DNA from 2 places in the Phenylobacterium sp. T106 genome. Region 2 is predicted to be linked to the other one. Evidence: predicted binding sites of a transcription regulator. Region 2 holds the regulator's gene; the other holds the start of a gene.

Region 1 (8,425 bases), on a different contig from region 2:
AGGTCGCGGCCGCCGACGGCACGCGGCTTCCGCGCCAGCCGAAGTTCAAGGGCACCACCTCGGTCCGCTACGACACCGACTACGGCGACTACACGGTCTTCCTCCAGGGGGCGGCCCTCTACCAGACCGGCGCGACCCAGGATCTGAACGTCTTCAACAACAACCTCCTGGGCAACACCGGCGGCTTCGTCACCTTCGACATGTCGGGGGGCGTGAAGAAGGACAACTGGAACTTCAACGTCTTCATCCAGAACGCCTTCGACCGCCGGGGCCAGCTGACCCGCAACACGTTCTGCTCGATCACCTTCTGCTCGGGCTCCTCGCGGGCCTTCCCCATCAAGCCGCAGTTCTTCGGCGCCCGCTTCGGCCAGCGGTTCTGACCGGACGCCAGCGGAGGGCCCCCGAGACGAACGGGGGCCCGTCCGCGACGGCGGCATGATCAGCATCCTCGCGCCGCCGGCGGACGGCTTGCCAGGCGCGGGCCGGGTATTGATCACGGACCCTAGAGCATCCTTCAGCCCGAACATCATCAGGCGACTGCCTTCTTCCTTTAGGGATACATTTGACTACTCGGGTGACGCGCAGATGTATCTTTGACGTCTGCGCCGAAATGCCCATTCCGTCGCCAAGGGCGCCGGTTTGCGCCGCAGAATCCGGCCGGCCGCCTTCGCCCGATGGGCCGCCGCTTGCGCCGCCCGACCCTGCCGATCCGACTTGCCGTGTCGCAGGGGCGATCAGGACGCGGAGTGGATCATGGGCTTCAGCCGTCGCAGCTTTCTCCATCGGCTCGGCGCGGTCGGCGGCGCGGCGGCGACCTACTCGGCCATGGTCAGCCTGGGCCTGATGGCCGTCCCCGCCCGGGCCGGGCCCATGTCGCTTCCGGCCGGGCTGGGTCGGGGGCGAAGCGTCGTCATCCTGGGCGGCGGCATCGCGGGCCTCGTCGCCGCCTACGAGATGGAGCGCGCCGGCTTCACGGTCACCCTGCTGGAGGCGCGCGACAGGCTGGGCGGGCGAAACTGGACGCTGCGCAACGGCTCACGCATCGAGATGGTCGGCGAAACGACCCAGACCGTGGCCTTCTCCGACGGCCTCTACATGAACGCGGGGCCGGCCCGCATCCCCAGCCACCACGAAGGCCTGCTCGGCTACTGCTCGCGCCTGGGCGTGCCCCTGGAGGTCGAGATCAACTCCAGCCGCAGCGCCTACATCTGGTCGGCAGGATCCAACGGCGGCAAGCCGATCCAGATGCGGCAGGGCGTGAACGACACCCGCGGCTACATCTCCGAACTGCTGTCCAAGGCGCTGAGCCGCGGCGCCCTGGACCAGGACCTCTCGGCCGAGGATCGCGAGAAGCTTCTCCCGTTCCTGCGCGCCTACGGCGACCTGGACGAGACCGGCGCCTTCCGCGGGACCGAGCGCTCGGGCTTCGCACAGGTTCCGGGCGCGGCCGGCCAGTTCGGGCGGTCGCGCGAGCCGCTCCCGTTCCGCGAGCTGCTGGCCAACGAACAGCTCCGCGCCACCCTGTTCGAAGACCAGCTCTACATGCAGGCCACCATGTTCCAGCCCGTGGGCGGCATGGACCGCATCGTGGCCGGCTTTCAGCGGGCGATCACCAGTCCCGTGCGCATGAACGCCGAGGTGCTGGAGATCCGCCAGTCCCCCGGCGCCGTCGCCGTCACCTGGCGCGATCGCGTGCGGGGCACGACCGAAACGGCTCAGGCCGACTTCGCCGTGGTGACGCTCCCGCTCAACATCCTCGCGGGCGTAGAGTCCAACTTCGACAAGCCGGTGAAGGCCGCCATCGCCGGCGTGCCCCACGACTACTCCAACAAGATCGGCTTCGATGCGCCGCGGTTCTGGGAGAAGGACCAGATCTACGGCGGCATCTCGTTCGTCGGCGGCGAGACCAATCTCGTCTGGTATCCCTCCAACGGCCTGCACACCGCCCGCGGCATGCTGCTGGCCTGCTACGGGTCAGGACGCGCCGCCAAGGGCTTCGCAGCGCGGCCGATCGACGAGCAGATCGCCATCGCCAGGGGCGTGGTGGCGCGCCTGCACCCCGGCCACGAGGCCGACCTCTCCGCCCCCGCCGTGGTCAACTGGAGCAAGATCCCCTTCAACCTGGGGCCCTGGCCGGCGTGGGGCGGGCGCGGGGGACAGGAAGGCCATCTCGACGACCCGGCCTATCGCCTCCTGAACCTGCCGCATGGGCGTGTCTATTTCTCGGGCGCCCACCTGTCGCAGATGCCCGGCTGGCAAGAGGGCGCCGTCCTGTCGGCGCAGCGCACCTTGAACCTGATCGCCGAGCGGGTTTCAAACTCGGTCGCCGAGGGCCGCGCCCGGGCTTCTGCGGCCTGACCCTCGAGGAGACTCCCGATGCGCCACCTGCTGCCTTCCGCCGCCCTCGCCCTCGCCGCCCTGGCCGGCGCTGCGCAGGCCGAGAATGTGCACGTCAATCCGCAGAACGGCTTCATCTCGCAGGCGGTGAAGGTCCCGGCCGGCTCCGAGACGCTCTACGTCAGCGGCATCACGCCCGACACGGTGGCCGGCGCGCCGTCGACCGCGCCTTTCGGCGACACCAGGACCCAGACCGCCAGCGTCCTCGGCAAGATCGGCGCGATCCTCCAGGGCCAGGGCTATGGCTGGGAAGACGTCGTGATGATGCGCGTCCTGCTCGTCGGCGACCCGGCAAAGGGCGGCGGCATGGACTTCGCGGGCATGATGGAGAGCTACAACGCGATCTATCAGCCGCTGAAGAAGAAGCCCGCGCGCATCACCTCCCAGGTCGCCGCCCTGGTCCGCCCGGGCATGATGGTCGAGATCGAAGTCCAGGCCGCCAAGAGCCGCTGAGGGCGGGATCCGCCGGCCCGCGGCGTCGAACGGCAGGGACGCCTCTGCGCCAGGCACGAACCGTTCGGCATCGCGCCGATCCCAGGGGCGCCTCAGGCAAGCGAAGCCTTCGCGCTGAGTTCCGCCCTTGCGGCATCGTACTCGCTTCGCAGACGCGCGATCAGCTCGCCAGCTCCGAGCACGTCCCTGACGGCTCCAATGCCCTAGTTCATGTCCCTATGCCTCGCGGCGGGCAGGAAGAACTATAGTCTCGCCATGACCAGCGACATCACCATACGGCCGGCCAGCGAGGATGAGAGGGCTGAGCTGGGGGAACTCAAGTTGCGCTCGTCGCTGGCCTGGGGCGACCTCAACGCGGAACTCGCGGAGTTGCCAGAGGCCAGGCAGGTGCCCGAGGAACATCTCGCCTCCGTCTTTCTCGCCGAGCGAGGCGGCGCGATCCTGGGGTTCGCGACCGTCTTGGCCTCCGACGGTCATGATGCGGAGCTTGAAGATCTGTTCGTCGAGCCTGGCCTCTGGGGACAGGGCATTGGCCGAATGCTGATCGCGGAGGCCGAGCGGCGCGCAGTCGCGTCCGGGTTCAGGGGGCTTCACGTGATCGCCAACAAGCGCGCGCTGCCGTTTTACGAAGCGGTTGGGTTCTCAACGATCGGAACCGTGGAGACGCTCTTCGAGCCAGCGCCCGAGATGCGCAAGGACGTCGCCTAGGCCCGCCTGCCTGAGGTCCGCTGCAGCCCCCCGAGCTGACGTCAGCGATGCGTCACGCCCCGCCATTCGCGACGCGCGGCGGCCCCAACGCCCGTCCGCGTCACGCGCGGGAACATCTTGTGAACTCGGGCGCCAGTCGCTACCACTTCCGGCGAGCTTCAGGAGATGTCGCATGGCTGACGCGGCAGGCCGGATCCGCTGCGGGATCGGGGGGTGGACGTTCGAGCCCTGGCGCGGGGTCTTCTACCCGCCCAAGTGGCCCCATGCGCGGGAGCTGGAGTACGCCTCGCGCCGGCTGACCGCGATCGAGATCAACGGCACCTACTACTCGTCGTTCAAGCCGGACAGCTGGGCGAAGTGGCGCGCGGCGACGCCCGAGGGCTTCAAGTTCTCGGTCAAGGCCAGCCGGTTCTGCACGAACCGCAAGGTGCTGGCCGACGGCAAGGCCAGCCTGGACATCTTCCTCAACCAGGGGCTGACCGAGCTGGGGGATCGGCTGGGACCGATCCTGTGGCAGTTCATGCCCACCAAGAAGTTCGACTACGACGACTTCGCCGGCTTCATGGACCTGATGCCCGAGCGGATCGGCGACACCCGGGCCCAGCACGTGTTCGAGGTGCGCAACGGGACGTTCAACGACCCGAAGTTTATCGGCCTCTGCCGCGACCGCGGCATCGCGATCTGCAACTCGGACAACGAGAACTACCCCTTCATCCCCGACATCACGGCCGACTTCGTCTACCTGCGCCTGCTGTCGGCCGACGACGAGATCCCCACGGGCTACGAGGCCAAGGACCTCGACCTGTGGGCCGGCCGCTTCCGCGCCTACGCCGAGGGGCGCGTGCCGGGCGACTTCACGCCGGTGGACCGTACCGGCCCGCCCGAGGGCCCGCGGGACGTCTACGCGTTCGTCATCCACGAAGGTAAGGTGCGCGCGCCCGCCGCGGCCATGGAGTTCATCCGCCGGGTCGATCCCGAGTTCCAGCCGCCGGAGCCGGTCTGAACCGGCGCTACTGACGCAGCTCGGCCTCGCCGGCGTGCGCCATGAAGACCGGGTCGTCCAGCGGCTCCTCGGGCGGCGCGGCCTCGGGCTGGAACGGCGCGCTGATGCGGCAGCGGACGCCCGCCGGCTCGAACAGGATCCTCACCTCGCCGCCCAGCTCGCCGGCGAGCCCCCGCTCGAGCAGCCGCGAGCCGAAGCCGCGGGCCTTGGGCGGCGCCACAGGGGGTCCGCCCTCCTCCTCCCATTCGAGGATGAGGCGCGGCGGCTCGGTCTCGGGGTCCAGCCGCCAGCGCACCGCGAGCCGCCCCACGTCGTTGGAGAGCGCGCCGTACTTCACGGCGTTGGTGGCCAGCTCGTGGGCGCCCATGGCGAGCGCGAGGGCCATCTTGGGCGAGACCCGCAGGTCGGGGCCCGCGAACTCGACCCGGTGCGCGGCGGCGTGGGGCGAAAGGGTGCGTTCGAGCACCGCCCGCAGCGATGCGCCCGCCCAACGCTCCCGCGTCAGGATGTCGTGGGCCCAGGCGAGCGCCATGAGCCGGTCCTCGAAGTCGGCCAGCGGCCCGCCGCCGCGGGCGCGCCCCAGGCTCTGGCGCGCCACCGACTGCACGGTGGCCAGCATGTTCTTCACCCGGTGATTCAGCTCGTGAATGAGGAGCTGCTGGCGCCGCTCGGCGCGGTCGCGCTCCGAGACCTCGCGCTCGAGCCGCGCCTCGTGCAGCTTCGAGGCCGTGACGTCGAGCGTGACGCCCGCCACGCGCACCGGCAGGCCGTCGCGCCGCTCGACGACCGCGGCGCTGGACCGCAGCCAGCGATGCCCCCCGTCCGCGGCCGACACGCGATACTCGAACGCCACCTCGTCGGCGTCGCGCAGAGTCGTCAGGCTGGCCCCCACGCCGGCCAGGTCGTCGTCGAACACGAAGGTGCGCCAGTCGGCGATGGACTCGTCGGGCCCGGCGGTGAGGCCGATCAGGGCGCGGGCGGCCTCCGGATCCAGCCAGCGCAGGCCGCGCCCCGTCCGCCATTCCCAGGTGGCGGCGCGGGCGGCCTGATGCGCCAGCCGCAGGCTCTCGGTGGTGGAGCGCAGCCGCCGCTCGCTGCGGCGCAGTGTGCGTTCGCTGCGCTCGCGGGCGGTCACGTCGCGCAGGAAGAAAGCGATGCCGCCGGTCACCGGCAGGCCGCGCACCTCGACCCACTCGTCCGCCGCACCCGGCCGCGCCACCACGAACTCCACGGCGGATGCGTCGCGGACGGCGGCCAGGAACCGCAGCTCGAGGGTCTCGACGCCCAGCCGTTCCAGGATGGGCTTGAGCGCCTTGCCGATCGAGCTGGTGCGGAACGTCTGCAGGAACGCCGCGCCGGCGGCGTTGCAGTAGGTGATGCGCCCGCCGCTGTCGCAGGCGAAGAGCCCGTCCGCGCCCGCGAGCTCGAGCAGGGCTTCGCCCAGCTCCACCGCAAGATCGGCGGGCTGTGACCGGTCACGCCTCATGGCCGCCATTCGAGTCCCTCGATGCGGCCCCCCGCGACTCAGAATGCCACAACTGCGCCGTATGCGCCCCGGCGATTGGTCGCAGGGGCGCTTGACCGACCCGGCGTCAGGACGGCCTGCTCACGGACACAACGATGGAGGCGCCCCGATGACCGAGTTCACCCAGGACGACATCATGTTCAAGCCGGGCCTGATGAAGGGCCAGCGCATCCTGATCACCGGCGGGGGCACCGGCCTGGGCAAGGTGATGGCCGAGGCCTGCGTCCTGCTGGGCGCCGACGTGGTCATCTGGGGCCGGCGCGGCGAGGTGGTGAAGGCCGCGGCCCAGGAGCTGACCGACGCCCACGGCGGGCTGGCCGGTGGACGCTGCACCGGCATGGCGGTGGACATCCGCGTGCCGGAGGCGATCCACGACGCCATGGACGAGGTGTGGGCCGGCGGGCCGCTGACGGGCCTCGTCAACAACGCCGCGGGCAACTTCATCAGCCGGACCGAGGACCTGTCGCCGCGGGCCTTCGACGCCATCGCCAACATCGTCTTCCGAGGCTCGTTCTTCGTGACGCTGGACGCGGGCAAGCGCTGGCTGGCCGAGGGCCGGCACGCCTCGGTGATCTCGATCCTGACCACCTGGGTCTGGCACGGCGGGCCGTTCACCGTGCCCAGCGCCATGTCGAAGGCGGGCCTGAACGTGATGACGCAGTCCCTCGCGGTGGAGTGGGGCAACCGCGGCATCCGCTTCAACGCCATCGCCCCCGGCCCCGTCCCGACCGAAGGCGCCTGGGCCCGGCTGAACCCCGGCTCGACGGAGGCGACCGGCGGGGCGCGCGCGAAGGCCGACCCCGGCATCCCGCTCGGGCGGAACGGCGAGATGCGCGAGCTGGCGAACCTCGCCGTCTACCTGCTGGACCCGGGCTCGGCCTATGTGAACGGCCAGACCATCGCCATCGACGGCGGCGGGCACCTGCAGGGCGGCGGCGGCTTCACCCGCCTGGCGGCGTGGGGCGACAAGGAGTGGGAGGCGGCCCGCAACTCGATCCGGGCCAGCAACGAGAAGGACCGCGCCCAGCGCACGGTCTGACCCTCTGCGGACAGGGGGGCGCCCCGGTCGAAGGTGGCGTCCGATTTGTCTTTACCTGCGCGTAAACCCGCTTGGCTGAGCCGTACGGCGCATTCTAATGTGACACCCGTCACCTTCGGGGGAGTGGGTGAGGAGTTCCATGTCACAAGTCGCGTATCTTCCCGTGGGCAAGCGGGAGCAGACCAAGGTCCAGAACCGCCAGGCGATCCTGGACGCCGCGCGCGAGGTGTTCGGCGAGCTGGGCTATGACGCATCGACCGTGCGCGACATCATCCGCCGCACGGGCCTCGCGGCCGGCACGTTCTACAACTACTACCGCTCGAAGGAGGAGGTGTTCGCCGCCCTCGCCGACGACGGCGCCCGGCGGTTCGCGCCGATCCTCAAGGGCCTGCGGACCAAGGGCGGCGCCTTCGAGGAGTTCGTCCGCGAGGCGATCGTCGCCTACTTCGAGTTCATGGCCGACGAGCATGTGAGCTGGGCGGCGCGCCGACCCGCCGGCGAGGCGCATCCCCATATCCAGGGCGAGACCCCGGAGATGGCCGCCGTGTTCGCCGAGGTGAAGGACGCCATCGAGGACGCCATCGCCCAGGGCAAGGGGCCGGCGGCCGACTCCGAGTACATGGCCGCCGCCTGCATCGGCATCGCCCGCGAGGTGGGCGAGAAGATGCTGACGCGGCGTCCCATCGACGTGGCGGCCGCCGCCGACTTCGCCGCGGCCATGATCCTGGGCGGCGTGAAGGGCCTGCCGGCGGGCGGCGGGGCTTAGGCTTCCATTCCCATGCGGCGCCGCTGCTAGGACGCGGCGATCCAAGCGGAGACCCCGGATGCGCGCCCTGGTCGTCGAAGAACTGCTGCCCGACTACGCGGGCGTCCACATCCGCGACCTGCCGCTGCCGCAGCCCGGGCCGGGCGAGGTGCGGATCAGGGTGCGGGCGGCGGCGGTGAACTTCCCGGACCTGATGCAGACCCGCGGGGAGCACCAGCACAAGCCGCCGATCCCGTTCGTGGGCGGCATGGAACTCGCGGGCGAGATCGACGCCCTGGGCGAGGGCGTCGCGGGCTTCGCGGTTGGCGACGCGGTCTGCAGCGGCGGCCGGGGCGGCTTCGCCGAGTACGCCATCCTGCCCGCGGCGACCCTGCGCCGGAAGCCGGAAGGCCTGAGCTTCAGCGCGGCGGCGGGCTATCCGGTGGCCTACCTCACGGCCTATGTGGCCTTCAGCCGCATCGGCAGGGTGCAGCCCGGCGAGTGGGTGCTGGTGCACGGCGCGGCCGGCGGCGTAGGCCTGGCGGCGGTGGACTA
Region 2 (8,425 bases):
GCCAGCAGCGCCGGCCACGCCCTGTCGCGACGCACCGCCGGCTGCAGCAGGCTGCGGGCGTTGGAGAGCTCGTCGGGGTCCAGGGCCGAATCGCGAAGTCCCATGGCATGAGCATCCCGCTTGGCGGTCGGCGCGGCAAAGCCTATGGAGCCTGCATGATCCTGGTCGTCGATAACTACGACAGCTTCACCTACAACCTCGTTCACTACCTGAACGAGCTGGGGGCGGAGACGCTCGTCCACCGCAATGACGCGCTCACCGTCGACGAGGCGCTGGGCCTGCGGCCGGAAGCGGTGCTGTTGAGCCCCGGCCCGTGCACCCCGAACGAGGCCGGCATCTGCCTCGACCTGATCGCCCAGGCGCCGGAGAACCTGCCGATCCTGGGCGTGTGCCTGGGCCACCAGGCGATCGGCCAGTCCTTCGGCGGGACCGTCGTGCGGGCGCGCGCGCTCATGCATGGCAAGACCAGCCTCATCCATCATCTCGGCACGGGTGTGTTCGCCGGGTTGAAGAACCCTTTCACCGCCACCCGTTATCACTCGCTGTCGGTGCAGGAGGACGTTCTGCCGCAGGTCCTGGAGAAGACCGCCTGGACCGAGGACGGCGAGATCATGGGCGTGCAGCATCGCTCGCGCCCCATTCACGGCGTCCAGTTCCACCCCGAGTCGATCGCGACCGAATGCGGGCACGAGCTGCTCGGCAACTTCCTCGACCTGGCCGGCGTCAGGCGGATCGCGCAGGTCTGAGCTTCCGCCCATGTCCGACGCCTTCAAGCCGCTGCTCATGCGCCTCGCCGACGGCGCGACCCTGTCCGAGGACGATGCGCAGGACTTCTTCGCCGCCTGCCTGAGGGGCGAGCCGACGCCGGCTCAGGTCGGCGCGGCCCTGACCGCCATGCGGATGCGGGGCGAGACTCTGGGCGAGATCGCGGCCTGCGCGCGGGCCATGCGCAAGGCGGCCATCCACCTCGAACCGCCCTACCCCGTCATCGACGTCTGCGGGACCGGCGGCGACGGCCTGCACACGCTCAACATCTCGACCGCCGTGGCGTTCGTGGCGGCCGGGGGCGGCCTGAAGGTCGCCAAGCACGGCAACCGGGCCCTGACCTCGAAGTCCGGCGGCGCAGACGTGCTCTCCGAACTCGGCGTGGCCATCGACGCCGGCCTGGAGCGCCAGCAGAAGGCGCTGGACGAGGCCAACATCTGCTTCCTGTACGCTCCGGCGCACCACGGCGCGATGCGGCACGTCTCGCCGCTCCGCGCGCAGCTCGGCTTCCGCACCATCTTCAACCTGCTGGGTCCGCTCACCAACCCCGCCGGCGCGAAGCGGCAGGTCGTGGGCGTCTTCGCCGAGCGCTGGGTCGCGCCGCTGGCGCAGGTGCTGGGCGCCCTGGGGTCAGAACGGGCGTGGGTCGTCCACGGCGGCGGCATGGACGAGATGACCACGACCGGCGAGACGAGCGTGGCCGAGTTCCGCGAGGGCCAAGTGCGCCTGTTCACCGTCACCCCGGAGGCCGTGGGACTGAAGCGCGCGGCTTTGGCCGACCTGACGGGCGGCACGCCGGCCGAGAACGCCGAGGCGCTGCGGCGGCTGCTCAAGGGCGAGCCAGGCCCCTACCGCGACATCGTCCTGCTCAACGCCGCTGCGGCCTTCCTGGTGGGCGAGAAGGTGGAAACCCTGCGCGAGGGCGTCGAGCTCGCGGGACGGGTCATCGACGATGGCCGGGCCCAGACCGCGCTGGACAGGCTCGTCGCCATCGCCCCTCGCTCGCTGGACGGCTGATGGGCGACATCCTGCAGAAGATCGCGGCCTACAAGCGCGAGGAGGTCGCCGCGCGGAAGGCCGCCGGCCCCGCGGACCCCGGCCGAGCCCCCGGCCCGCCGCGCGGCTTCCGGGCCGCCCTCGAGCGCCGCCATGCGCCCGGCCGCCTCGCCCTGATCGCCGAGATCAAGAAGGCCTCGCCCTCCAAGGGGCTGATCCGCGCCGACTTCGACCCGCCGGCTCTGGCCCGCGCCTACGAGGCCGGCGGCGCGGCCTGCCTGTCCGTCCTCACCGACGGCCCCAGCTTCCAGGGCGCGGACGCCTACCTCGCCGCCGCCCGCGAAGCGACGGCCCTGCCCTGCCTGCGCAAGGAGTTCCTCGTCGATCCGTGGCAGGTCGCCGAGAGCCGGGCGCTGGGCGCTGACGCCATCCTCGTCATCCTGGCGATGGTGGACGATGCGCTCGCGGCCGAGCTGATGGCCGAAGCGCGGCGGCTCGGGATGGACGCCCTGGTCGAGGTGCACGACGAGGCCGAGATGGCCCGCGCCGGTGCCCTGGGCGCCGACCTCGTCGGGGTCAACAACCGCGACCTGCGCACCTTCGTCACCGACCTCGCCGTGACCGAGCGCCTCGCCGCCGCCGCGCCCGCGGACGCTCTGCTGGTCACCGAGAGCGGGATCTTCGGCGCCGACGACGCCGCCCGCCTCGAGCGGTCCGGCGCCAAGGCCATGCTCGTGGGCGAGAGCCTGATGCGGCAGGCCGACGTCACCGCGGCGACTCGCGCGTTGCTGGGCGGTTGATTCCCGCCTGACGCCGCCAAATTCCCGAAGAGTTTCAGAGCCTCGCCGCGTAACTTGACATTAACGCGGAACACCTAGAGAACATCCTCGGAAGTTGGCGGTTTGTTCCACGAGGGCCCGAGATGCTCACCCGCAAGCAGCACGAATTGCTCATGTTCATCCATGAGCGCATCAAGGAAACGGGTGTTTCCCCGTCCTTTGACGAGATGAAAGAGGCGCTCGATCTTGCGTCGAAGTCGGGCATCCATCGCCTGATTACCGCGCTGGAGGAGCGCGGCTTCCTTCGGCGGCTGCCGCACCGGGCCCGGGCCCTGGAGGTGGTCAAGCTCCCGCAGCAGGCTACCGCGGCAGCGCCCCCCAAGGGACGCGCGCCCTTCAAGCCGCAACTGGTCGACGCCGGCAGCGCCATGCCCGCCATCGCCAACGACACCCGCGAACTTCCCATCCTGGGCCGCATCGCGGCCGGCACGCCGATCGAGGCGATCCAGCAGGAGAAGGACCGCATCCCCGTGCCCGAGACCATCCTCGGGGCCGGCGAGCACTTCGTGCTCGAGATCGCCGGGGACTCGATGATCAACGCCGGCATCCTCGACGGCGACTTCGTGGTCATCCGCCGCACCGACACGGCGGTCTCGGGCGACATCGTCGTGGCCCTGGTCGACGGCGAGGAGGCCACTCTGAAGCGCCTGCGCAAGAAGGGGGCGTCGGTAGCCCTCGAGGCGGCGAACCCGGCCTACGAGACCCGCATCTTCGGCCCCGATCGGGTGTCGGTGCAGGGCAAGCTGGTCGGCCTGATCCGCCGCTACCACTAGGCTGTCCTGCCCGCTCAGGCGGGCACGAACACGAAGTCGACGATGAAGACCCGCTCGCCACGCCCGTGGCGGGCGGTTTTCATAAGGTCCTCGACGTCCGCGAAGCCGCCGGCCCGCGCGATCGCGTCGGTGATGTCGGCGAGGTCCACTTCCTGCAGCCGCGTCACCTCGACGAAGCCGTCCAGGAGCGGGTAGCGCCCGCCGACCTTCACGCGGGGCGTGAGCCACAGCCGGACGCTGGAGGTGATCTCCCCCGCCCGGATCCGGGCGCGAAGCGGCCTGGCGAACATCATCGCGGGTCGAACCCCCAGGTCCAGGGCCGCCGGCCGCGCAGGTCCTGGGCCCACACCACGCGCCAGCCGTTCCCCTCCCGGTAGATCTCGGCCGACCCGCCCTTCGCGAAATCCCCGCCGGTGAGCACGAGCGGCGCGGCGCAGTCCTGCGGCCGGACATCGTTGCGCAGGACGACGATGTCGGCGGCGGCGCAGAGCGCCTCCAGTCGGCCGGCCTTCAGCGGGCGGCGCACGTTCCAGGCGGCGGCCAGGCGTATCGGCGCCCCCGCCGCGGGCGCGCAGCTCCAGCGATCGCACGCGAAGCGGCGGTCGCGCTCCTCATCGCTGATCACGGCGGCCAGTCCACGCCGGCGCGCCCAGAACTCGGCGCCGAACAGCTTGGCGTCGGGCCGGAGCAGGACGGCCTGCCGCCCATCCCGAACGGCCACGGCGGCGCCGTCCGCGGCGACCCAGACGTCGGGCGCCGCGGGTCGGGGGGCCCAGAGCACCGCCATGGCCAGCGGAACACCCATCCATCGCAGCGGGCCCCGCCACAGGCATGTGAACAGCAGGCCCAGGAAGCTGGCCGGCAGCACCCACGCGGGCGCGCTCGGGACGAGGATCTCCGCCGCCGGGGCGCGAGCCGCCCAGGCGGCCACCTGGTTCATCAGCCCGATGGACCAGCCGGCCAGTTCCAGGGGCGCCTGCCCCAGTCCCAGGGGCGTCAGGGCCGCCCCCAGCGCCAGGCCGGGCATCATCAGGAAGGACGAGATCGGCGCCACCGCGAGGTTGGCGAAGAGGCCCCATGTCGAGACCCGGTTGAAGTGCTGGATCGCGAACGGGCCCGTGGCCAACCCCGCGACGAAGCTCACGGCGATGCTCGCGGCGGTCCAGGTGACCGCGGCCTGAAACGCCCGGATCGCCCAGGGCGCCTGGATCTCCTTCACCGGCCGCGGCCAGATCTCGGCCAGGGCCACCAGGGCGGCGGTGGCCGCGAACGACATCTGGAAGCCGGGCTCAGTGACCGCTTCCGGCTGGAGCAGAAGGACGCCCAGGGCGGCCAGCGCCAGGGCGTGGAGGCTGATCGCCTGACGGTCGGCCAGGATCGCCGCGAACGCCACCGCGGCGGTGATGGCGGCCCGTTCGGCGGGCGGCGGCGCTCCGGAGAGCACCAGGTATCCGCCGACGGCCGCGAGGCCGAACAGCGCGGCCGCCTTCTTGCCGTGCACGCGCAGCGCCAGCCACGGCCAGGCGGCGATCAGCAGGCGCGCGAGCCCGAAGGCGAAGCCGCCGACGATGGCCATGTGCAGGCCGCTGATCGAGACGATGTGCGCAAGCCCCGCGGCCCGCAGGTTCTCCACCTGCTCCTTGGGAATGAAGGCCTCGTGGCCCGTCGTCATCGCCGCAGCGAGGCCCCCGGTCTCGGGCCCGAGCGCCTCGACGATCCGGCGGGTGAGATTCCAGCGCACGGCGTTGACCCGCATCGCCAGGGCAAGTCGCCAGGGCGGCTCGGCCGGAGGCGTCGTGGCCTCGGGGGCGCGCAGCGCGAGGCCGACCGCGCCGACGCTCTCGAAGTAGGCGTCGCGGGCGAAGTCGTAGGCGCCGGGGCTGGCCGGCGGCGGAGGCGGATTGAGGATGGCCAGCAGCCGCACCGACTCCCCGGGCGCCGGCAGCGCCGCGCCGGGCTTCAGCGTCACCCGGACGCGGATCGGCGTCGCCTCGGCGTCCCAGCCGCCGACGCGCGTCGGCGCCAGCAGGAGGCGCTGTCCCCCCTCGCCCGGCGCGGCCACATCGACAACCCAGGCGTCGACCCACTGGGGCCGCGCGCCCGCCTGGGCGACGGACGCCTTGACGGCCTCCGCCCGCAGCTTGGCCACGGCGAAGCCCCCCACCACGCCGGCGCTCAGGACCAGCGCCATGGTGGCGGCGCGCCAGTAGCTCCAGCGCGTCGCGCCCAGGAGCAGCGCCGACACGAGCAGCAGGAGCCAGGCGACCCAGGCCTGCGGCTCGCGCATCAGTGCGAAGTAGAGGCTGCAGCCGAGTCCGAAGGCCACCGGGGCCCACAGTGTCCACCGGTCGGCCTGCTGCTCCACCTGCGTGGAGACCCAGGCCCGGATGCGTCCCAGGCTAGGAAGCCGCGGAACGCGCGTGTTAAGAGGCGCCGCCGCCGTCGAGGCCAGCCCCTCCCCTATCCCCTCGAGTTCGATGTCAGACCGTCCCGTCCGCACCAGGATCGCCCCTTCGCCTACCGGCATGATGCACATTGGCACGGCCAGGGTGGCGCTTTTCAACTGGCTGTATGCCCGTCACACGGGCGGGAAGTTCCTGCTGCGCATCGAGGACACGGACCGCGAGCGTTCGACCGACGCCGCCGTCCAGGTGATCTTCGACGGCCTGACGTGGCTCGGGCTGGAGCCGGACGAGACCCCGGTGTTCCAGTTCGCGCGCGCCGACCGGCATCGGGCGGTCGTGGACGAGATGCTCTCCCGCGGCGCCGCATATCGCGACTACATGACGCCCGAGGAGCTGGAGGCCGAGCGCGAGTTGGCGCGGGCCGAAGGGCGCGTGATCCGTTCCCCCTGGCGGGACCTGTCGCCCAACGACGCCCCCGACCGCCCGTTCGTCGTGCGCCTGAAGGCGCCGCAGGACGGGGAGACCGTGGTGGACGATCAGGTGAAGGGCCTGATCCGGTTCGAGAACCGCACGCTGGACGACCTCATCCTCCTGCGCACCGACGGCACGCCGACCTACAACCTCGCCGTCGTGGTGGACGACCACGACATGGGGATCACGCACGTGATCCGGGGCGACGACCATCTCAACAACGCCGCGCGGCAGACGCTGATCTACCAGGGCCTCGGCTGGGAGGTCCCGGCCTGGGCGCACCTGCCGATGATCAACGGCCCGGACGGAAAGAAGCTCTCCAAGCGCCACGGCTCGCAGGCCGTGAGCGAGTTCGACGATATGGGCTACCTGCCGGAAGCCATGCGGAACTACCTGGCCAAGCTGGGCTGGGGGCATGGCGACGACGAGATCTTCTCGGACGCCGAGGCCGCCGCGTGGTTCGACATCAAGGACGTCGTCAGCGCGCCCGCCCGCCTGGACTGGGACAAGCTGAACCACCTCAACAACCACTACATCCGCCAGGCCGACCCGGTTCGCCTGGCCGGCCTGGTGCGCAAGGTCCTGGAGAGCCGGGACGTGCGGCTGCGGGCCGGGGACGACACGCTGATCGCCCAGACCGTCCCGTTCGTGCGGGACGGCGCCAAGACCACCCTCGACCTCGCCGACGCGGTCGTGTTCGCCCTCAAGGAGCGGCCCCTCGAGCTGCCGGAGAAGACCCGGGCCCAGCTCGCCGAGCCCGAGATGGCGGCGCGCTTCCAGGCGCTGCGGGCCGCGCTCGCCGAATCGCCGGCCTGGGACGTCCCCACGCTCGAAGGATGCCTGCGCAACTTCGCGGAATCGCAGGGGATCGGGCTCGGCAAGTTCGGCCCGCAGCTACGCTCGGTCCTGTCCGGCGGCGCGCCGGCCCCGGACCTCGCCGGGGCCATGACCGCGCTCGGCCGGGAGGAGAGCCTCGGGCGCATCGACGATGCGCTTTCGCTCCTCGCGTAAAGAGGTATAAGCCCTCGAACGAGTGTTTCATCTCGCAGCCGCGAAGGGGGTCTCATGGGCGAAACGGCGAAGGTCCAAATCGACGGCAAGACAGTCGAGTTGCCAGTGCTGCGGGGCACGGACGGGCCCGCGGTGATCGACATCCGCAAGCTCTACGGCGACGCTGACGTCTTCACCTATGACCCGGGCTTCACGTCGACCGCCTCTTGCGAGAGCAAGATCACCTTCATCGACGGCGACAAGGGCGTGCTGCTGCACCGCGGCTACCCCATCGACGAGCTGGCCGAGAAGTCCAGCTTCCTCGAGGTCTGCTACCTGCTGCTCCACGGCGAGCTTCCGAACGCGGGCGAGTTCGCCCAGTTCGAGAAGAACATCGTGTACCACACCATGGTCCACGAGCAGTTCGACCGCTTCTTCAACGGCTTCCGTCGGGACGCTCACCCGATGGCCATCATGACGGGCGCCGTGGGCGCCATGTCGGCCTTCTACCACGACAGCACCGACATCAACGATCCCGAGCAGCGGATGATCTCCGCGCACCGGCTGATCGCCAAGATGCCGACCATCGCGGCGCGCGCCTTCAAGTACTCGCGCGGCCAGCCGTTCGTGTATCCGCGCAACGAGCTCTCCTATGCCGAGAACTTCCTGCGCATGTGCTTCTCGGTGCCGGCCGAGGACTGGAAGCCCAATCCGGTCCTGACGGCGGCCATGGACCGCATCTTCATCCTGCACGCCGACCACGAGCAGAACGCGTCGACCTCGACCGTCCGCCTCGCGGGGTCGTCGGGCGCCAACCCGTTCGCGTGCATCGCCGCGGGCATCGCCTCGCTGTGGGGCCCCAAGCACGGCGGCGCGAACGAAGAAGCGCTCAACATGCTAAAGGAGATCGGGACCGTCGACCGGATCCCCGAGTTCGTCCAGGGCGTGAAGGACCGGCGCTACCTGCTCATGGGCTTCGGCCACCGGGTCTACAAGAACTACGACCCGCGCGCGAAGGTGATGCAGCAGGCCTGCCACCAGGTCCTGAAGGAAGTGGGCGCCGAGAACGACCCGCTGCTGCAGGTCGCCATGGAACTCGAGAAGATCGCGCTGAACGACGAGTTCTTCATCCAGCGCAAGCTCTACCCGAACGTCGACTTCTACTCAGGCATCACGCTGCGCGCCC

The links. The regulator LexA, encoded in region 2, represses DNA repair genes until DNA is damaged. The targets are predictions, from matches to a motif close to ATGTTCNCNANNTGTTCT.
Region 1: AC2D8W_RS04705 (DUF72 domain-containing protein) is a predicted target of LexA. The motif match lies at 3,668-3,685, and genes of this name have one in related genera.

What each region holds. Positions count from the first base shown of each region.
Region 1 covers NZ_JBXVWA010000002.1:6,985-15,409, reverse strand. The annotation lists gene AC2D8W_RS04725 (TonB-dependent receptor) at 1-380, shown strand, start outside; gene AC2D8W_RS04720 (flavin monoamine oxidase family protein) at 754-2,358, shown strand; gene AC2D8W_RS04715 (Rid family hydrolase) at 2,377-2,850, shown strand; gene AC2D8W_RS04710 (GNAT family N-acetyltransferase) at 3,106-3,558, shown strand; gene AC2D8W_RS04705 (DUF72 domain-containing protein) at 3,731-4,561, shown strand; gene AC2D8W_RS04700 (sensor histidine kinase) at 4,569-6,047, opposite strand; gene AC2D8W_RS04695 (SDR family oxidoreductase) at 6,196-7,125, shown strand; gene AC2D8W_RS04690 (TetR/AcrR family transcriptional regulator) at 7,265-7,891, shown strand; gene AC2D8W_RS04685 (NADPH:quinone oxidoreductase family protein) at 7,950-8,425, shown strand, end outside.
Region 2 covers NZ_JBXVWA010000001.1:149,077-157,501, forward strand. The annotation lists gene AC2D8W_RS00740 (hypothetical protein) at 1-104, opposite strand, end outside; gene AC2D8W_RS00745 (anthranilate synthase component II) at 156-746, shown strand; gene trpD (anthranilate phosphoribosyltransferase) at 757-1,782, shown strand; gene trpC (indole-3-glycerol phosphate synthase TrpC) at 1,782-2,561, shown strand; gene lexA (transcriptional repressor LexA) at 2,684-3,373, shown strand; gene AC2D8W_RS00765 (ASCH domain-containing protein) at 3,388-3,666, opposite strand; gene AC2D8W_RS00770 (ComEC/Rec2 family competence protein) at 3,663-5,900, opposite strand; gene gltX (glutamate--tRNA ligase) at 5,851-7,260, shown strand; gene gltA (citrate synthase) at 7,315-8,425, shown strand, end outside.